One region of the Serratia sp. K1WW1 genome, then DNA from elsewhere that is predicted to be linked to it. Evidence: riboswitches for the same ligand, from Rfam matches in the RefSeq annotation. Region 1 holds a riboswitch; the other holds the start of a gene.

What was found. Region 1 has a riboswitch for manganese ahead of ACX9GU_RS13825 (sodium:calcium antiporter). Riboswitches for the same ligand answer to the same signal wherever they lie in the genome.
Region 2: it holds a riboswitch for manganese, as region 1 does, so the genes downstream of both, mntP (manganese efflux pump MntP) here and ACX9GU_RS13825 (sodium:calcium antiporter) in region 1, are expected to answer to the same signal.

Annotation. Positions count from the first base shown of each region.
Region 1 is NZ_CM147697.1:3,051,932-3,061,278, reverse strand. It holds gene ACX9GU_RS13850 (hypothetical protein) at 1-294, shown strand, start outside; gene ACX9GU_RS13845 (dihydrofolate reductase family protein) at 456-992, shown strand; gene ACX9GU_RS13840 (heavy-metal-associated domain-containing protein) at 1,025-1,246, opposite strand; gene cueR (Cu(I)-responsive transcriptional regulator) at 1,303-1,812, opposite strand; gene ACX9GU_RS13830 (heavy metal translocating P-type ATPase) at 2,114-4,669, opposite strand; gene ACX9GU_RS13825 (sodium:calcium antiporter) at 4,813-5,829, opposite strand; yybP-ykoY riboswitch at 5,992-6,088, opposite strand; gene ACX9GU_RS13820 (SWIM zinc finger family protein) at 6,122-8,176, opposite strand; gene ACX9GU_RS13815 (VWA domain-containing protein) at 8,173-9,297, opposite strand; gene ACX9GU_RS13810 (DUF5682 family protein) at 9,297-9,347, opposite strand, start outside.
Region 2 is NZ_CM147697.1:2,418,701-2,428,047, reverse strand. It holds gene ACX9GU_RS10970 (PTS mannose/fructose/sorbose transporter subunit IIC) at 1-715, shown strand, start outside; gene ACX9GU_RS10965 (PTS mannose transporter subunit IID) at 731-1,573, shown strand; gene ACX9GU_RS10960 (DUF986 family protein) at 1,629-2,087, shown strand; yybP-ykoY riboswitch at 2,306-2,486, shown strand; gene mntP (manganese efflux pump MntP) at 2,497-3,063, shown strand; gene rlmA (23S rRNA (guanine(745)-N(1))-methyltransferase) at 3,451-4,266, opposite strand; gene pgeF (peptidoglycan editing factor PgeF) at 4,412-5,125, shown strand; gene cspE (transcription antiterminator/RNA stability regulator CspE) at 5,191-5,400, opposite strand; gene ACX9GU_RS10935 (DUF2627 domain-containing protein) at 5,442-5,558, opposite strand; gene ACX9GU_RS10930 (MBL fold metallo-hydrolase) at 6,307-7,305, opposite strand; gene ACX9GU_RS10925 (hypothetical protein) at 7,519-7,803, shown strand; gene ACX9GU_RS10920 (amino acid permease) at 7,840-9,210, opposite strand.

The sequences.
Region 1 (9,347 bases):
CTGGAGGAAGATAACATCATAGATTGGCCAATCTTTTCTCGTTGGGTGGAACAACTCGCGGTCAGGTGTCCTCAAGTGCGTGATAAAACGCCGCCGTTCCGCACCTTTGGCTGTTCTGAATTTCCGGCTTCTGAAACCAATTTGTACGACACTGCCAGCAGCCTGTTTCAGTTTAACCGTTCGCTGGCACTCAACCCTTTGACCCCGGTAGCGATCCTCAATTTATTCAGCCAGTGCCCGTTTGAGGCGTTGAGGCAAGAGGTTGCCCAGAATCCAGCCTTGCCTGCATCCTAATTCGCCTGATGAAATCTTGGCTCTGATGCTGGCGGACAAGGATGAAAAAGTGGTGAAATTCGCCGAAGAAGCGCAAGTAGCAAGACTGCTGACAACTCCCAACAGGCTCAAAAAGTAGGGGCGCTGCAAGCTGCGCCCGCTTAGCAAATTAAGGATATAGAATGTCGAAGTTAATTTATTATGTTGCAGCATCTATGGATGGCTACATTGCCACCCAGGATCATGGGCTTGACTGGCTGACTAATTTTATTTTAGGCGATGATGCTACACCCTATGATGACTTCTACCAGAGTATTGGCGCGGTGATTATGGGAGGCAAAACCTACAGCTGGATAATGGAAAATGCCCATGGTGACTGGCCTTATAAAGAGGTTCCGGCGTTCATTTTGACAAGTCAGGATCTGGTAATACCGCAAGGCACAGGCATAAGTAAAGTTTGTGGCAATGCTAATGATATTGCCAGGCATGCAAAACTGGCGGCAAAAGGTAAGGATGTTTGGGTCGTTGGAGGGGGTAAGTCCGCTGCATTTTTCGCCGATGCTGGTGAATTGGACCAATTACATATCACAACCATTCCTGTATTTCTGGGTGAAGGGATCAAGATCCTACCCGTCAACCGTAGTGTGGTTGTGACGCCAGTGACGAGCCGGTTTTTACAAAGCGGTGCGTTAGAAAGCGTGTTAACTATAAGAAAGTAGTGCCGATTAGTCGCCGTGAAATAGAAGCCGCATCACGCGGCTTCTCTAAGGGCAACACAGATATGTCGGGGCGGGTAACCCGCTTTGCCAAGTACCGCAAGTAACTCGCTTGCTGCCAAAGTGCTGTCGATCTTTACCTCACCTGCCGCAGGATTGGTTTCGATACGGGCCTGTGGGTCAACGCTCAGTAGCGCTTTGGTGACGGATTTAGCGCAGCCACCGCAGGTCATATTGGGAACAGTGAAATGATGCATATTGATCTCCATCGGGTTGGTGTCAGATCACTATGAGGTTTGCCAGCGTGGCAAGGTCAAAGGTTTTTCTGCAAAATTTTCTCTTTCGTTACAACAGCAAATCCCTTTTCCCCGCGTTTCAGTACACCTGACGCAACACCGAACTTTTGTGCCTTATTTGCCACTGTCGTCGCTGTGGTTGGCTCGGCTAAATCAGCCAGGATCGGGCAGTCTGGGCGGTCATTACCGTGGCAGTGATCGGCCAGGAACTCGAGGGTTTGCGCCATCGCCTGCAGTTCGGCAATCTTGGCTTTTAGCCGGGCGACATGTGTAAGCGCCATTTCTTTGACGTCGGCGCTGGCGCGGTCCCGGTCGTTCCACAGCACCAGCAGCGCAGAGATCTGCTCAACAGAAAACCCAAGGTCGCGTGAACGGCGGATAAAGCGCAGGCTATGTACGTCCGAAGAACTGTAATGGCGGTAGCCCGCATCCGAGCGTATGGCCTTGGGGATCAAACCGATCGGTTCGTAGTAGCGGATCATCTTGGCTGAAACGCCGGAGGACTTGGCTGCTTGACCGATATTCATCATTGTCTCCTTCAGAGGGATAGCACTGAAACTGTGGATTAGCGTCATTGTTACTGGTGAAGCTCGCTGGTCTCCCTCACCCCAACCCTCTCCCCAAGGAGAGGGAGCTGATACGGAGCTGCGGTCAGGTATGGTGATCCATTTCTGGCTCACTATCCTGCTCCCAAGAACAGGGAACAGATATGGGAATATCTTCACGTGTAGGCCAAGTGATCTTCTGTCATTGATAGCGAGCTCGAACGGTCCCCTCTCCCTGTGGGAGAGGGTTAGGGTGAGGGGTATCACCATGGCCCGACATCGGTCATTTACTTGCAATAACGGGGATAATCTCCGCCCCGCTTTCCGCCGTCCCGCTAGAAGCCTCAACCGTCATCGGAGCCTGGAAGCGCTTAAGCCGCAGCGCGTTGCCGAGTACAAAGACGCTGGAGAGCGCCATCGCCGCCGCCGCGAAGATCGGCGAAAGCAAAGTACCGTTCAACGGATAAAGCGCGCCCGCCGCCACCGGGATCAGCACCGCGTTGTAGGCAAAAGCCCAGAACAGGTTCTGTTTGATGTTGCGGATCGTCGCCTGGCTAAGCGCGATAGCGTTCGGCACTCCGCGCAGGTCGCCAGACATCAGCACCACATCGGCCGCCTCGATAGCCACATCCGTACCGGTACCGATAGCCAGCCCAACGTCCGCTTCCGCCAACGCCGGCGCGTCGTTGATGCCGTCCCCCACAAAGGCCACTCGCGCTCCATTGACCCGGAACTTTTTCAGCGCTGCAACCTTGCCGTCGGGCAACACCTCTGCCGCAACTTCATCAATACCCAGCTGTTTGGCGATCGCCGCCGCCGTTGCCGCATTATCTCCGGTAATCATCGCCACTTTGAGGCCCAACGCGTGCAGCGCCTTAATAGCCTCTGGCGTGGTTTCCTTGATCGGATCGGCAACCGCAATCACCGCCGCCAAGCGACCATCGATAGCGGCATAGAGCGGGCTCTTACCCTGTTCACCCAGGCGCTGGGCGGCAGATTTGAAGCTCGCTACATCAAGACCAAGCTGCGTCATGAACCGATCTGCACCAACTGAAACCACCCTGCCATCTACCTTGGCCGTTACGCCAAAGCCCGGCACGGAGTCGAAGCCTTCAACGGGGGCCAGCGTGATGCCTTGCTGTTTGGCGGCCAGCACAATCGCTTCGGCGATCGGGTGCTCAGAGCGGGTTTCGACCGCCGCAACCAGAGCCAGCACTTCGCTGTACTCAAAACCCTTGGCGGGAACCAGATCGGTGAGTTCTGGGCGTCCTTTGGTCAAGGTGCCGGTCTTGTCGAGGGCGATAACGCTCACGTCACGCAGCGCCTGCAAGGCTTCCCCTTTACGGAACAACACGCCAAGTTCAGCAGCACGCCCGGTACCGACCATAATTGACGTCGGCGTGGCCAGCCCCATGGCACATGGGCAAGCGATAATCAGCACCGCAACCGCATTCACCAACGCAAAGGTCAGCGCCGGTTCCGGGCCAAAGATCAGCCAAACCAGGAAGGTCAGCACGGCGGCGGCCATCACTGCCGGTACGAACCACATGGTCACCTTATCGACCAGCGCCTGGATCGGCAGCTTGGAGCCCTGCGCTTCCTCAACCAGACGGATGATTTGCGCCAGCACCGTATTGGCCCCGACCTTGGTGACGCGGAAGCTGAAAGCACCGGTCTTGTTGATGGTGCCACCCACAACGGCAGCGCCTACGCCCTTCGATACGGGCAACGGTTCGCCGGTGATCATGCTCTCATCCACATAAGATGCCCCCTCAACGACCTCGCCATCGACTGGGATCTTCTCCCCTGGACGCACGAACACCACGTCACCGGTGGTCACCTGATCGAGCGGGATCTCAACGGTATCGCCGTTACGTTCAACGCGCGCCGTCTTGGCCTGAAGCCCGACCAGCCGTTTGATGGCCTGCGACGTTCGCCCCTTGGCACGAGCCTCCAACGTGCGCCCAAGCAGGATCAAGGTCACGATGACCGCGGCGGCTTCGAAGTAGACGTTAGCGGTTCCCTGCGGCAGCACCTCGGGAATGAAAGTCGCCACCACCGAATAGCCGTAGGCCGCTGCCGTACCTACCGACACCAGTGAGTTCATATCGGGAGCCCCGCGCAACAACGCCGGGATACCTTTGCGGAAAAAGCGCAGGCCCGGGCCGAACAGCACCAGGGTGGCGAGTACAAACTGTATATACCAGCTCGCCTGTTCACCCAAAACGCCCTGCACCCAATGGTGCATCGGGGGAATAAGGTGTGAGCCCATCTCAAGGATAAAGACCGGCAAAGTGAGAATGCCCGCAATCAGCAAAGAGCGGCGTAAGCCGCGCGCTTCATTCTCGCGGCGTTCGGTATCCTGATCGTTTACATTCGCCGTTTCGGCAGACAACCGACGGGCCTTGTAACCCGCCTGCACAACCGCCGCTTCAAGATCAGCGGTGGAGACAACCCCGGCGAGGTGCCGTACCCGCGCACGCTCGGTCGCCAGGTTGACGCTGGCTGAGAGGACGCCTGGAAGTTGTGTTAGCGCTTTTTCAACCCGGCCGACGCAGGATGCGCAGGTCATCTCTTCGATCGCCAGCTCGGTAGTCTCTTCACGGACGGCGTAGCCGGCGCTCTCGATGGCACTAACGGCCGCTTGTGGATCGGCCACGCCGCTAAAGGTGACATCTGCCCGCTCGGTGGCAAGATTGACCGTGGCCGTTTGCACGCCGGGAACGGCTTTTAGTGCGCGTTCGACACGGCCAACGCACGATGCACAGGTCATTCCTTCGACCGGCAGGCTCAGACGAGCCGCTTGATTGGAACCTGATGGGACGGAAGCGGAAGCCATGGTTCTACTCCTGGGAAGTATCGGTAACAAAAGCTTAAACCTTCCCACCAGGGGAAGGTCAAGGCCTGTTAGCAATCAGTTCTGTGGGGGAGTGAGTAGGGTTATCGCTTTGACCTACATCGGATTGCAGGGACGGTAATTATTTAGCCGCTAAATGAGATTGAGGCGATAATATAAGCGAAATAGAAAGCCCCATTAATAAATAACATCCACACTTTCAGCTTTTTGTTTCTGGCATTGATCCATAGCCAATATGCCGATGAAAGCGTAATAAACACCCCAATCAACACTTCATGCCGGGGTTGCCATGGCGTCAATAATATCCCGATGGCGGGTAATATGGTGCCTTGGAAAACCATTGCGCCGGTAATATTGCCTAATGCCAGAGTATCCTTCCCTTTGCGTATCCATAGAATGCTGTTCACCTTCTCTGGCAATTCGGTAGCGATAGGAATGATAATCAATGACAGCAGCAACACCGAGATGCCAAGCTTTTCCGATACTGCGGCCACACCGTCTATAAAACCTAAAGCCCCCGCCACCAATACGCCCAAACCCATTATGGTTTGCAGGATGATGGTAAATAGCGTGGTGGGCAACCCCACTCGGGATAAGAACATGACGTTATCTGCCGCGGTTCCATTGCCTTCAGCCACTAATTTTTTCGACGCGTGTAAGGTTTTTACAATATAGGTGACATAAAGCAAGACTAACAAAACGCTGACGCCCATTCTGGCGATCTTCATCTCCACAGGAATGAACAAGGCGATTGCGGCTAACACAAAAGCCAGCAGGAAGTAATGCGTATCCCGTATAAACCCGGTGGGCTCTGGGGTGATAGACCCGTTAATGCCCCGCCGTCTTACCACGGCCAGCGCCATCAAAAAGATCGACAGCGTAGACAGCATCAGCGGCGCGCCCAATATCGCCCCCACGCCAATCTCTTCGTTAACATTAGCCGCCGACGTGCCGGCAACCAGAGCCAAAATGGGTACCATGGTTTCCGGTAAGGCGGTGCCAATAGCGGCAAAAAGCGAACCGGTTACCCCTTCAGAGATCTTCAACCTTTCGCCAAGGTGTTCCAGGGCATTGGTGAAAATTTCAGAGGCAATCAATATGATGATTAAGGATATCGCGAGCTGGAAAAATGACAGCGTCATCCTTTAGCCCTCAATTCGTAAGGCTTTTGGGCAGTTTTTTGGCCGAGGCTATGTGAAATTAAAGCAGAAAAAAGGGTCATTATGGAAATACCGACTGGACGTTGCAAACCATGGTGTAATATTCCTCGTCCAATCCAAAAGAAATATTACCCCTATGGTCTCGCCAATCTGATCGACGGATGTGCCACAGCAACTTGCTGAGTATGTTGACACATCCTCCTTCATGATGAAGGAAGGCTACTCCCCAAATGAGTGGGGCAAGCTTAGTCGAACTGTCATGGCGCTGTCAAAGTCAATTACTCTGCCTGTCTTTCACCAGGCGCAGCGTTTGATAAATCATCATCAACCGCTGGACTAATTCTGTGTGGTTATTGGAGCGAATACGCTCGGGTAACTCGTTTAACCATGCAGACAACTGCACCAGGCCATGACCATTTAGCGCCTCGGCCAACATTTCCACCCGTTCAATTCCACGCCCCCCTTGATGCCGGATCCCCTGCTGTAACCACTGAGCCAGCAACGTTTCGGTGTCTGCCAACGCTTGCTGCATACCTGAACGCTGTTGCAGATCGGCCTGGCGCTCCATCGGGAAAGGTTCAGCCTCATCGGCACACAGCGAGAATATCTGGGTGTCACTGGCTACGGCCAACGGCTCGATAAACAGCTTGCCTGACTCGATCTTCACCCTGCCTGAAATCAACCGTGGCGGGGTTGCTGGCGTGAGCATTGCCCTGGCCAATACCTCGATAGCCTGAGGGGCGGCACTATCGTAATCTAGTGACACTGTCACAAAATTATCATCACGATCCTCTCCGCTTAAGATATCAATCTGCAAGCACTGTAATGCCGGGTCCCAGCACCAGTCGAGCACTTCGCTAACCGGTAAGATATGCAACTGTTCGATCGGCTGTCTGGGGCGTACAAAGTCCGGCAATGCCAGCTGGAGATGACGTTTCAACGCTGCCGCATCAGGCTGCCTGAGCGGTTCCCCCAACAGCTCCCACGCACGGGCAGAGAGCGGCAACACGCTGGTATATTGCTTACCGCTGGCAATGTCTAACGCCCCGTTTGCCCGGCGCTTGGCGGCATTGGTGATCACCTGGCAGGCCGCCAGTTTTTTTACCGGGTGGCCGGCAATCCTGCGGCTGCCTATCGGCGTCGCCACGTCTTGTGGATCGCTATTTTTAGGCCACTGACGTTCAATGACCATCAGCGCTTGGGAGTCCGGGTCGGTGTAGATCAGATCCACCCCTTCCTGCTGCTCGTCGGCCCAATAACGCGCGCCGAGTGATACCAGTTTCAGATGTTCCAGTTGGATCTCACCTTTGACGCCCAGGCCAAGAATTTCAGCCGCAGGAAGGCGTGGTAAGTTCTGCTGCTGCGCCTGTTGATCCATGCACCTGGCCGCGACTAACCGGGCCGAAAGCCCGCTGATGCGCTGCAAAAATTCGACCGGATGATAGCGGCTTGAACGATTATGCTGATCGGCCATCTCTTGCTGAATATCCGCCAGGCTTTCGCTAACCCAGCGCCACTGAAGCTGCTGGGCATGGCGACTCACTTCCGCCATCAGCGGTTTGATGGCCGTCTCTGGCTGGCTGCTGCCGTCCGACCACAGTTTGAGCAGCAATTTATCCAATGACGTTTGTAATAGCACCGCTTCTGACTGGTCGAATAAGGCGTTTGCCTGCGCCTGTTCACCGTCGGGCAAACGGATTTGCAGCGTTAACTGCTCAAAGTCTGGCTGGCTGATCTCGGCCTGTTCAAAACCCCAGACCGCCATCACAATATGTTCGCAAATCGTCTCTTGAATACAGTCACAGCGTGCATGGGCCAGGCTGTTGCGGGAGAAAAATCGCACGTCACACATCGGTAAACGCGCAGAAGGAGTCGCTTGCGCCCCGCTGCCTTTGCTCAATTGCACCACTATGCTGCCCTGGATCAGCTTTTTAGCCCGGCTAATGACCGAGAGCGGGACATCACTAAGCTGTTCACTAAATCTGACCGGTGACCAACCCGGTGCAGGTTCTTGCGGCTGAGCATCGTCAGCTTCTGGGGGCACTCCAGTAGCATGTAACGCCTGATAGGCCAGGACCAGCGTGACCCGATGGCGGCAGATGCTGCTGGCCGGGCAGCTACAGGTCGCATCCCGCAAGGTTTTGCCAGGCGGAAAAGTGACTTGGTTACCGTCGCCGAACTTGGCCTCAATACAGCCGTCGTCACGCTCTGTCAGTTCAGGCAGTTTTCCTTCGGCGACCTCTTTCTGCGCGCGCTTGACGAAGCCCGCGTTGCTTAACACCATCAGGGCTTCCGGCGTGAGTTCGAGTAAATCGGAACGTTTAGTCATCCTTGTACCTTTTCAGCCAGCCAGGCCGCCAGTTCGCCGGGCGTCATGGCGCCAATCTGCGCGCCGACCGCGACCAGTCGGTTAGCCATATCACGATCGTATTGTGGGTTGGCCTGATGATCTAACGCTGCCAGCCCCAGCACTTTGGCTCCGGCCTGAATGCAGGTGCGCACCCGCCGTATCAGCTCGCTTTCGCTGCCGCCCTCAAAGAAATCGCTCAGCACCACCACGATCGTACGCTGGGGATTGGTGATGCAGGACTGGGCATAGCCCACCGCTTTGGCAATATCGGTGCCGCCACCTAGCTGCACCTTCATCAGTAGTTCGACCGGATCGCTGACGTCTGCGGTCAAGTCCACCACGGCGGTATCAAAGGCGACCAGCCGGGTTTGCATGCCCGGTAAATTCCACAGGCAGGCTGCCATCACTGCGGCATGGATCACAGAATCCACCATCGAGCCACTCTGGTCTACCAGCAGGATGATGTCCCAACGTTCACTATGGCGTTTAACGCGGCTCATAAACGCTGGGGTTTCGATAAACAGCTTGCCGTGCTGCGGACTCCAGCGGTGCAGGTTTTCGGCAACGGTGCGTTTAAAATCAAAGTTACGCGCCACCTTGACCTGCGAGGGACGGCGCCGGTCGCGGCTGCCGGAAAACGACTGACGTACGTCACGCGCCAGGCGTTCCATGATCCGCCGTACCACTTCCGCCACCAATCGGCGTGCGGCGGCCAACACCTGCGGGTTCATCAAGTGTTTGGTATGTAACACCGCTTTCAGTAACGCTTCCGAGGGTTCAATACGTTCCAGCACGTCAAGATTGGTGACCACATCGTCAATGCCGTAGCGCTCAACCGCGTCCACCTCCAGCCGTTCGATCACTTCTTTCGGGAACAGCTGATGAATTTCATTAATCCACTCAGGCGTAGTCAGGTTGGACTTACCCAGGCTGGCTCCGCGCTCACCGCGGGCCAAACGTTCCGGATCCCGGCCATACAGCCATTCCAGGGCGCTATCAACTGAGCGATAGTGATCGTCTAATTCACCCAGCGAGGCTTCGGCGGCTTCGCCTAACAGCAAGCGCCAACGCTGTAACTCTGGAGTTAATTGATTTGCCATTACACCAGCCCCCATTGGCCAAGGATTTCCAGTGCCCGCTTTTCGGCCTG
Region 2 (9,347 bases), 630 kb from region 1:
CCACCGCCCGTTAGTGGCCTGTACGCTGATTGGCTTCGTTCTCGGTGACATCAAAACCGGTATCATCATCGGCGGTACGCTGGAAATGATCGCACTGGGTTGGATGAACATCGGGGCTGCGGTTGCACCCGATGCGGCGTTAGCGTCGATTATTTCCACCATTCTGGTTATCGCCGGTGGGCAAAACATCGGTGCCGGTATTGCCCTGGCGATCCCACTGGCAGCAGCAGGCCAGGTACTGACCATTATCGTACGTACCATCACCGTGGCCTTCCAGCATGCGGCGGACAAAGCGGCAGAACGGGGTAACCTGAACGGTATTACCGTGATCCACATCGCGGCCCTGTTGGTTCAGGCAATGCGTGTCGCTATTCCTGCGGTGATCGTGGCGGTCTCTGTCGGCACAGCTGGCGTCCATGCCCTGCTTAACTCAATTCCGGAAGTGGTCACAGGCGGTCTAAACATCGCCGGTGGCATGATCGTGGTAGTCGGTTACGCGATGGTCATCAACATGATGCGTGCCGGTTATCTGATGCCATTCTTCTACCTGGGCTTCGTTACCGCAGCCTTCACCAACTTTAACCTGGTCGCACTCGGTGTGATCGGTGTGGTGATGGCGGTGCTCTACATCCAGCTCAGCCCTAAATACAACAAGTCTCAGGTGGTTCAGGCCAACCCTGCCGGTGCCAACGACCTCGATAACGAATTGGACTAGGAATAGGTGAAAGAAATGGTTGATACAACGACTCAAAAGAAACTGACACCTGCCGATATTCGAGGCGTATTCGTACGCTCCAACCTGTTCCAGGGTTCATGGAACTTCGAACGTATGCAGGCGCTAGGTTTTTGTTTCTCCATGGTACCGGTGATCCGTCGCCTGTATCCGGACAACAACGACGAACGCAAGCAGGCAATCAAACGCCATCTTGAGTTCTTCAATACGCAACCGTTCGTCGCAGCGCCAATACTTGGCGTTACCATGGCGATGGAAGAACAGCGTGCCAACGGCGCACCGATCGACGATGCGGCCATCAACGGCATCAAAGTAGGTTTGATGGGGCCACTGGCCGGCGTCGGTGACCCGATATTCTGGGGTACCGTTCGCCCGGTATTTGCCGCATTGGGTGCCGGTATTGCCATGAGTGGCAGCCTGCTCGGCCCGCTGTTGTTCTTCGTGATGTTTAACCTGGTACGCCTGTTGGTTCGTTACTACGGTGTCGCCTACGGTTATCAAAAAGGGGTCGATATCGTTAGCGATATGGGCGGTGGTTTCCTGCAAAAACTGACGGAAGGGGCGTCCATCCTCGGCCTGTTTGTCATGGGGGCCCTGGTTAACAAGTGGACGCACGTGAATATCCCGCTGGTGGTGTCAAAAATTACCGACCAGACCGGGCAAACCCACGTCACCACGGTACAAACCATCCTTGACCAGTTGATGCCTGGCTTGGTACCGCTACTGCTGACCTTCGGCTGTATGTGGCTACTGCGCAAGAAGGTCAACGCGCTGTGGATCATTATCGGCTTCTTCGCCATCGGTATCTTCGGTTACTGGATTGGTCTGTTAGGTCTGTAATAGCAATTGATGGCCGGGGGGCAACCCCCGGTTTTTTTATTTATGGAGTGGTGAGATGTCGCTGACCGATGGCGTAATACTGATTTTTATTCTGCTGATGCTGGCGTATGCGCTGTATGACGAGTTCGGCATGAACCTGCTGAAAGGAAAAACGCTGTTAAAGGTGCAGCTCAAGCGGGGTAACCGCCTGGACTGCCTGATCTTCGTCGGTCTGATCGCCATCCTGATCTACCGCAACCTGGTCGAGCAGGGAGCGCCGATAACTACCTACCTGCTAATTTCCCTGGCGTTGATGGCGGTATATATCTCCTATATCCGCAAGCCCAAAATGTTGTTTAAAACTACGGGCTTCTTCTATGCAAATGCGTTTATTGACTATCGACGCATCAAAGCCATGAATTTATCCGAAGACGGCATTCTGGTTATCGACTTAGAACAGCGCCGGTTATTAATCCAGGTGACGCACTTGGATGACCTGGAAAAAATCTATCATTTTTTCCTTGAAAATAAATGAGTTAAAAACCACCCTCCCCATACTGATTAATTAACAGTGCTTTGTTTGGGTAATTAATCAGCATGGCTGGTGTTTTTTCTGCTTATTATTTCCACACCATTGATGCAACTATCGCCATTACTTCCCTCAACAAACACGCTAATGAAAATAAGTCTCAATTTCACCCAATACCCCGGTGAAATTAAACGTTGTCCGCAGCAAAAATATTATGGTATGGTTGCGCCGTCATTGGGGAGTAGCCGGTTTCTGGGGAGTCATAACCAGAAACGCCCGTATCAACATACTCGTTTCGTCAGCGAAACGTGGTGCGGGCAGCCAGGTAGGTTGGCGAGACCATAGGCACGTAACTCCGTCGTATGGTTGGGGGTGGGTTACGTGTATATGGAGCCACCCGGCCGAGACTATTTCAATGAACCTTTCCGCAACTCTTATCCTGGCTTTTGGCATGTCTATGGACGCGTTTGCCGCGTCGATCGGCAAAGGTGCCACTCTGCATCAACCGCGTTTTCGCGAAGCTATCCGTACCGGTCTGATCTTTGGCATCATTGAAGCCATTACCCCGCTTATCGGCTGGGGTATCGGGCTGTTTGCCAGCCAATACATCATGGAGTGGGACCACTGGGTCGCCTTTAGCCTGCTGTTTATCCTTGGCGCACGCATGATCGTTGAAGGGGTGAAAAACAAGCCGGAAGAAGAGAAAGTCAATCGTCATGGCTTCTGGGTGCTGGTCGCTACGGCCATTGCCACCAGTCTGGATGCGATGGCCATCGGTGTGGGCCTGGCATTCCTGCAGGTTAATATCCTGCATACCGCGATGGCGATAGGTATGGCAACCATGATCATGGCGACGCTGGGGATGATGGTTGGCCGGTTTATCGGCCCGCTGCTGGGCAAGCGCGCAGAAATTCTTGGCGGCGTGGTGCTGATCGGGATTGGCTTTAATATCCTGCTGGAACACTTGGGCTACCTGGCTTAATCCTTGGCTGCGAAGAAGACTCCCTCACCCTAACCCTCTCCCCAAGGAGAGGGAACCGATCGAGTTCGTTGATCTTTCTGCGTAATATCCCAACTTTCTTGCTTTTACACCCTAGTTTCCGAAGCTACACGGGCCAATTACCTCTCCCCAAAGAGCCGATCGAGTTCGTTGATCTTTCGGCGTAATACCTTAACTTTCTTGCTTTTACTCCCTACTTTCCGAAGCTACACGGGCCAATTACCTACTCCAGGCAGCTCCCTCACCTTGGATAAGATGGGTGTTCGAGTTGCTCAGGTGATCTCTTTACCTCCAAAAAAGCAGGGGCTATCAGCTCCCTCTCCCTGTGGGAGAGGGTTGGGGTGAGGGGAAGGTTAACATTGATGCCACTCAGCCCCGGCGGTACAAGCGGATGGCGAAATCCGTCTCGCAGGCAAAGGTGGCCATGTCGAGCAAACCTTGCTGCACCTCCGGTGAAGCGCGCCAGGCAAACGGCGTCATCTGCAACAGATTGGCAGCCTGCTCACCCGGCAGCGCCATCGGATACGCCAATGGCTCGGCCAATTCACAGCTAAAGCCCTCAAGCTGCTCATCATGCTCCGCATGCAATTGAACCTCCTGATAAACCTGCTGTTTTAGCTGATAAAGGTGCCGAGGCCCCGGTGACACTGTCACAACCACCCCACCCGGCTTGACTACCCGCGCCAATTCCTCGGCTTTACAGGGGGCATAGATACGTAACACAGCATCGAGCGACGCGTCAGCAAACGGCAGGCGATGGCTGGAAGCCACACAGAAAGAGACCGCCGGGTAGCGTTTGGCCGCCGAGCGGATAGCCACCTTGGCAACATCCAGGCCATACACCATTACGGTCCGTTCCTGAGACAAGCGTGCCGCCACGGCGGCCGTGTAATAGCCTTCACCACAGCCAATATCCAGCAGTGTCTGCGGCTCAATAGGCAAGGAGCTGGCTAACAGCTCGGCCACCCGCTGTTGCAACGGCTGGTAGTAGCCGCCGTCAAGAAATGCGCGGCGGGCCTGCATCATCTCGGCACTGTCACCCGGCTGTTTAGAACGCTTGTGTTGCACCGGCATTAAGTTGACGTACCCTTCTTTGGCACGGTCGAATTGATGGTTATTTTCGCAACGCCACTGTTGGTTTGCGAAATCAAGCGGTTGGAAGCACAGGGGGCACTGATAAGACATGGATGAGATCCCGAAGAGAGATGGCGCAGGTAGTCTAAAGAAGGCTGGTGTACGATGCAAGGCGGATGCCCATCTGCCACTAGCCAAGTAATCCAAAAGCTGGCTACACTGGATATCTCCTCTCAGCCACAGGCAAAGACGTTCTATGACCGACTATTCCCCGCTGCTCAGCGGCGTTCCTGGCATCGCTCATGGCTTTGGCAATAAAGGTGCCCTGCTGCCAACGCCGTTACAGCCCTTTCGCAATACGCTGCCTGAGAAAAAACAGGTACACGGTACTCGCATAGTCGATATCCATCAGGCGGGCCAGCAATGCGGTGAGGCCGATGGCTTCTTTACCCGTGAGCCAGGGATCCTGATCAGCGTATTAACCGCAGACTGCCTGCCGGTGATTTTCAGCCGTAAAGACGGTAGCGCCATTGCTGCGGTACATGCGGGCTGGCGCGGCCTGCTGGATGGCATTCTGGAGCAGATGGCCAAACGCATCGGCCAGGATGACGATACCGCCAATTGGGTGGCCTCCATCGGCCCCGCTGCGGGCGCTTGCTGCTATCAGGTTAACCAGGAGCTGGTCGAAAAGTTTCAGCAGGCGCTGCCCTTGCCAGCAGAGCTGATCAGCCCGACCCACCGCCATCTGGATCTGGCCGCCATCGCCGTAAACAAGCTCAAAGCCCTGGGATTCGCCGCGGTCGATCACGCAGGCTCTTGCACCATCTGCACGCTCAACAGCGACCCACGGCAGCCCCAGCGCTTTAAATACACCAGCTATCGCCGCAACAGCCATCGCCGCGCACAAGATCCCAACCATCCGGGGATTAAAGGCCGCAATCAGTATTCCGGCATCATCATCACAGGGTGATATTCATCGACGCCAGAAACGAAAAAACCCGCACTAAGGCGGGTTTTTTGTTCAGCTGACGCTGATTAGATTGCAGTAACGTTTACTGCAGATGGGCCTTTCTGGCCATCTTGAATTTCGAACTCAACGTTCTGGCCTTCAGCCAGGGTTTTGAAGCCGTTACCCTGGATTGCAGAGAAGTGTACGAACACGTCTTTGCTGCCGTCAGCCGGGGTGATGAAACCGAAACCTTTAGACTCGTTGAACCACTTAACTTGACCTTTGATCTTTGCCATCTTGAGTATTTCCTTTGGATTGTTTAAACCGCCCGTAGGCGTTACATAGACAAACTAGAGTCGTTACTGCTTGAGGCACTAAGATAAGGATCGGCAGAGAAGCGGTATTCAACGCTAACGTCTTTACTCAGAACTTCTTTACTGAAAATGCCACACATATACAGAACTGTACCTCGTTTTACCCAAGTGCGTTATCACATACTCTGGAATCGTTGGCAAGCCATTTTTAATCACTCATGGACGTGTCGCACATATTTGAAACGGTCAGCCGCAAGAATAGCTTAAATAGGGCAAAAGAGGTTGAAGCCTTGGCTATTTTCTGCTTTGTAAAGAAGCCGCGCTGTACTCCGCGTGGCGCCTCAGTTTTAACAATTCTTTCAACTCGGCAGCGAGCGATTTTGACCACATATAAGCCGCAGGCAGGCCAAAGAACGTAAAAAAATTTGAATCTTTATGGAATTTTATATGCAACTATTGAATATCGATGTTCAGGGGCCAAACGACCAACTGATCCGACCTTTGGCTAGCAAAGCCTGTCATAGCAGGATAGTTATGCTTTGGGCCCCCGCAACAGAACCGTTCACTCGGGCCAAAACGCTCACACAGGCCAGTGCATAATCATGCAGCGAGCCAAATTTTGCACCAAGAATGTGCAAGTGGACGAAATAGCCACCCCGCCCTGCGGGTTTATATCCGTAGCTAAGTTAGTAAGGATAAAAAAAATAATAAAAATACCACCTACCCACTCAGCGGCTATTTCCGCCGAAGATTAACGAAATCGCCAAGGCATTTTTTTTCGCTAATCTTGGCGTGACGGTTTTATCCATTACCCGCCGTAAACCCCGCAAAGCCGCACCACGCCCAGCGCCATCCGATGCAGGGTACGCCGCAACCCCATGATACTCATTAGGAGTTAGGGCTAACCTCCAGATGTTCACCAATCTTCAGCGGATAAAAACTGTGCTGCTCAACCCCTGCCTCGCGAAGTGCCAGGCTGAGTTGCACAGGTGGTTCATCCAACGATTCATCGGCCAATTCAAACACGCCCCAATGGATAGGGATCACTCTGGGTTCGTTCAATTGCTGATACAGCCTCACCGACTGCTGCGGATCCATATGCTGCTCTTGCATGAACCATCTTGGGGCGTAAGCACCAATGGGCAACGCCGCGATATCGAACGGCCCAAGGCGGGTGCCGATATCGACCAACCGTTCGCTGTAACCGCTGTCACCAGAGAAATAAAAACGCAGCGCCGGGTGATGGATCACCCAGCCACACCATAGAGAACGATTACGATCCCACGGTGTACGCATGCTCCAGTGGCGTGCTGGCGTGGCGTAGAACGTCATCTCATCCAGCGTCAGGCTCTCCCACCAATCCAGTTCAACCACCCGTTTGGCCGGGTAATGGCTGAACCAGCGTTTGAGGCCCAGCGGTACAACAAAGGTGGCATTGCGAAAGCGTTTGGTCAGTTCCCTGATGGTTTGACGATCCAGATGGTCGTAGTGATTGTGGGAAATCAGCACCACATCTACCGCTGGCAGCTGTTTTACCGTTAGCGGGGGCGGCGTCTTGCGATGTGGGCCGTAGAAGCTCACAGGTGATGCCCTGGGCGACAGTACCGGATCGATCAGCACGTGCCGGCCCCCCAGGCGCAACAGGAGAGAAGCATGGCCCAACCACCATACACGGTCCTCATCGCCGCTCAGATCGGCGGCTTGCCACCAGTTGGCGATAAACTGCTCGTAGCCTGCCTGAGGAGGTTTGGGCAGGCCGAGCTTCTTGCGTTCGTCTTGCCAGCGCTTCAGATCCCCGGCCTGGTGTAACGACGGCTCCGGGTTGCAGAATCCCTGTGGCGTATGATGCGCTTTGCTGGCGTCGTAATATTTGTTGGTTATTTTCAACCCATTCTCTCCCTGTAGTACCATAGTGGTGCCGCAATCGTTACAAGATTGCCTACCCAATAGCTTATAGTATCGCAATGACAAACAACTGACCTTTTTGTGGATGTTGTTGTCATAGCCAGAGTAAGAAGGCCAAGGTCGCCAAGAACCTGTTAAGCCTTTCTTAAGAACCTTGTGATTTACTTACTAGGACATTCTGAAAAAGGAGGAGTTATGAGCCGGACTGCATCAGGCAAGTCACGCGTTCGTATGGGCCGCTATCGCCGAGCGCTGGCGACGCAAGGGCAATACTGGAAAATGTATCTGGCAATGAAGCTGCGCCGGCTACGCGTACCGTCACCGCTGCTGTTACTGGCAAGCACCCTGGCAGGGTTTTTTATGCTGGGCCTGCTGATGCTTAGCGTGGTGGTGATTGATGTTATCAGCACCCTGTTCCTGCTGTGCAGAAAGCTGCTGCGGCTGGGGCGCCACCCTCAGGGCAATGCCGTCGCCCGTTAACCGTTCGGAGGCGCTGCGGCGCCTCCAACGTGAATACTACCTCTTGTTACCACCCGCCTTTTTACGCCGAGTCAGCAAAAATCCAACCCACAACAACAGTACCCAAACCGGCATCAACACTACGGAGATGCGGATCCCTGGGCTGAAGTACATGATCACCAGGATCAACGACAGGAACACCAGGCACAGATAGTTGCCAAACGGATACCATAGCGACCTAAAGCTGGTGATCACCCCTTGGCGATCCTTGGCCGCGCGGAATTTCAGGTGCGCCAGGCAAATCATCACCCAGTTAATCACCAACGTCGAGACCACCAGCGCCATCAGCAAGCCAAACGCCTCGCCGGGCATGACGTAGTTAATCAATACGCCTACCGATGTAGCCAGCGCCGATAAGGCGATAGACAGCACCGGTACGCCACGTTTGTTAACCTTGGTCAGCGCCTTTGGCGCATTGCCTTGTGTCGCCAGGCCAAACAGCATCCGGCTATTGCAATACACGCCGCTGTTGTAGACCGACAGCGCTGCCGTCAGTACCACTACGTTGAGCATGGTCGCCACCAGGTTGCTGTTGAGCGCATGGAAGATCATCACAAACGGACTGCCCCCTTCCACAACCTTGCCCCACGGATAAAGTGACAATAACACCGTCAACGAGCCGATATAGAAAATCAGGATACGATACACCACCTGGTTGGTGGCTTTAGGAATGCTACGGCGCGGATCGGCGGCTTCTGCTGCGGTAATACCCACCATTTCCAGCCCACCGAACGAGAACATGATCACCGCCATCGCCATCACCAGGCCGCTAATGCCGTGTGGCATGAAACCGCCCTGATCCCACAGGTTGCTAATGCTGGCTTCCGGGCCACCGTTGCCGCTGGCCAACAGGTAGGCACCAAATACGATCATCCCCAGGATCGCCGCCACCTTGATGATGGCAAACCAGAACTCGGTTTCCCCATACAGGCGTACGTTCACCAGATTGACCAGGTTAATCACGACGAAGAAAACCGCCGCCGATGCCCAGGTTGGGATTTCCGGCCACCAGTATTGAATATAAATCCCTACGGCGGTCAGTTCCGCCATACCGACCAGGATAAACATCGCCCAGTAGTTCCAACCGGATAAGAAACCGGCAAAGTCCCCCCAATATTTATAGGCAAAATGGCTAAAGGAACCGGCCACCGGCTCTTCCACTACCATCTCCCCCAGCTGGCGCATAATCAAAAAGGCAATAAAACCACCTATGGCATAGCCTAGCAGCACGGAAGGCCCGGCCATCTGAATGGTTTGTGCAATACCCAGGAACAGGCCGGTACCGATGGCACCTCCCAGGGCAATAAGTTGTATGTGTCTATTTTTTAAACCGCGTTTTAGCGGGGTATCCTGAAGCTGACCGCCCATCTTATCCTCGTCCGGCTGAGTATCCAGGCAGCATTGCGCAAGATATCGCCAACCAATAAATAAACCTGCGGGCGTTTTAACACTTAACCTTTCAGGCATCAAGGATTAGAGCCCGGCGATCGTTAACCGGGCCAGAG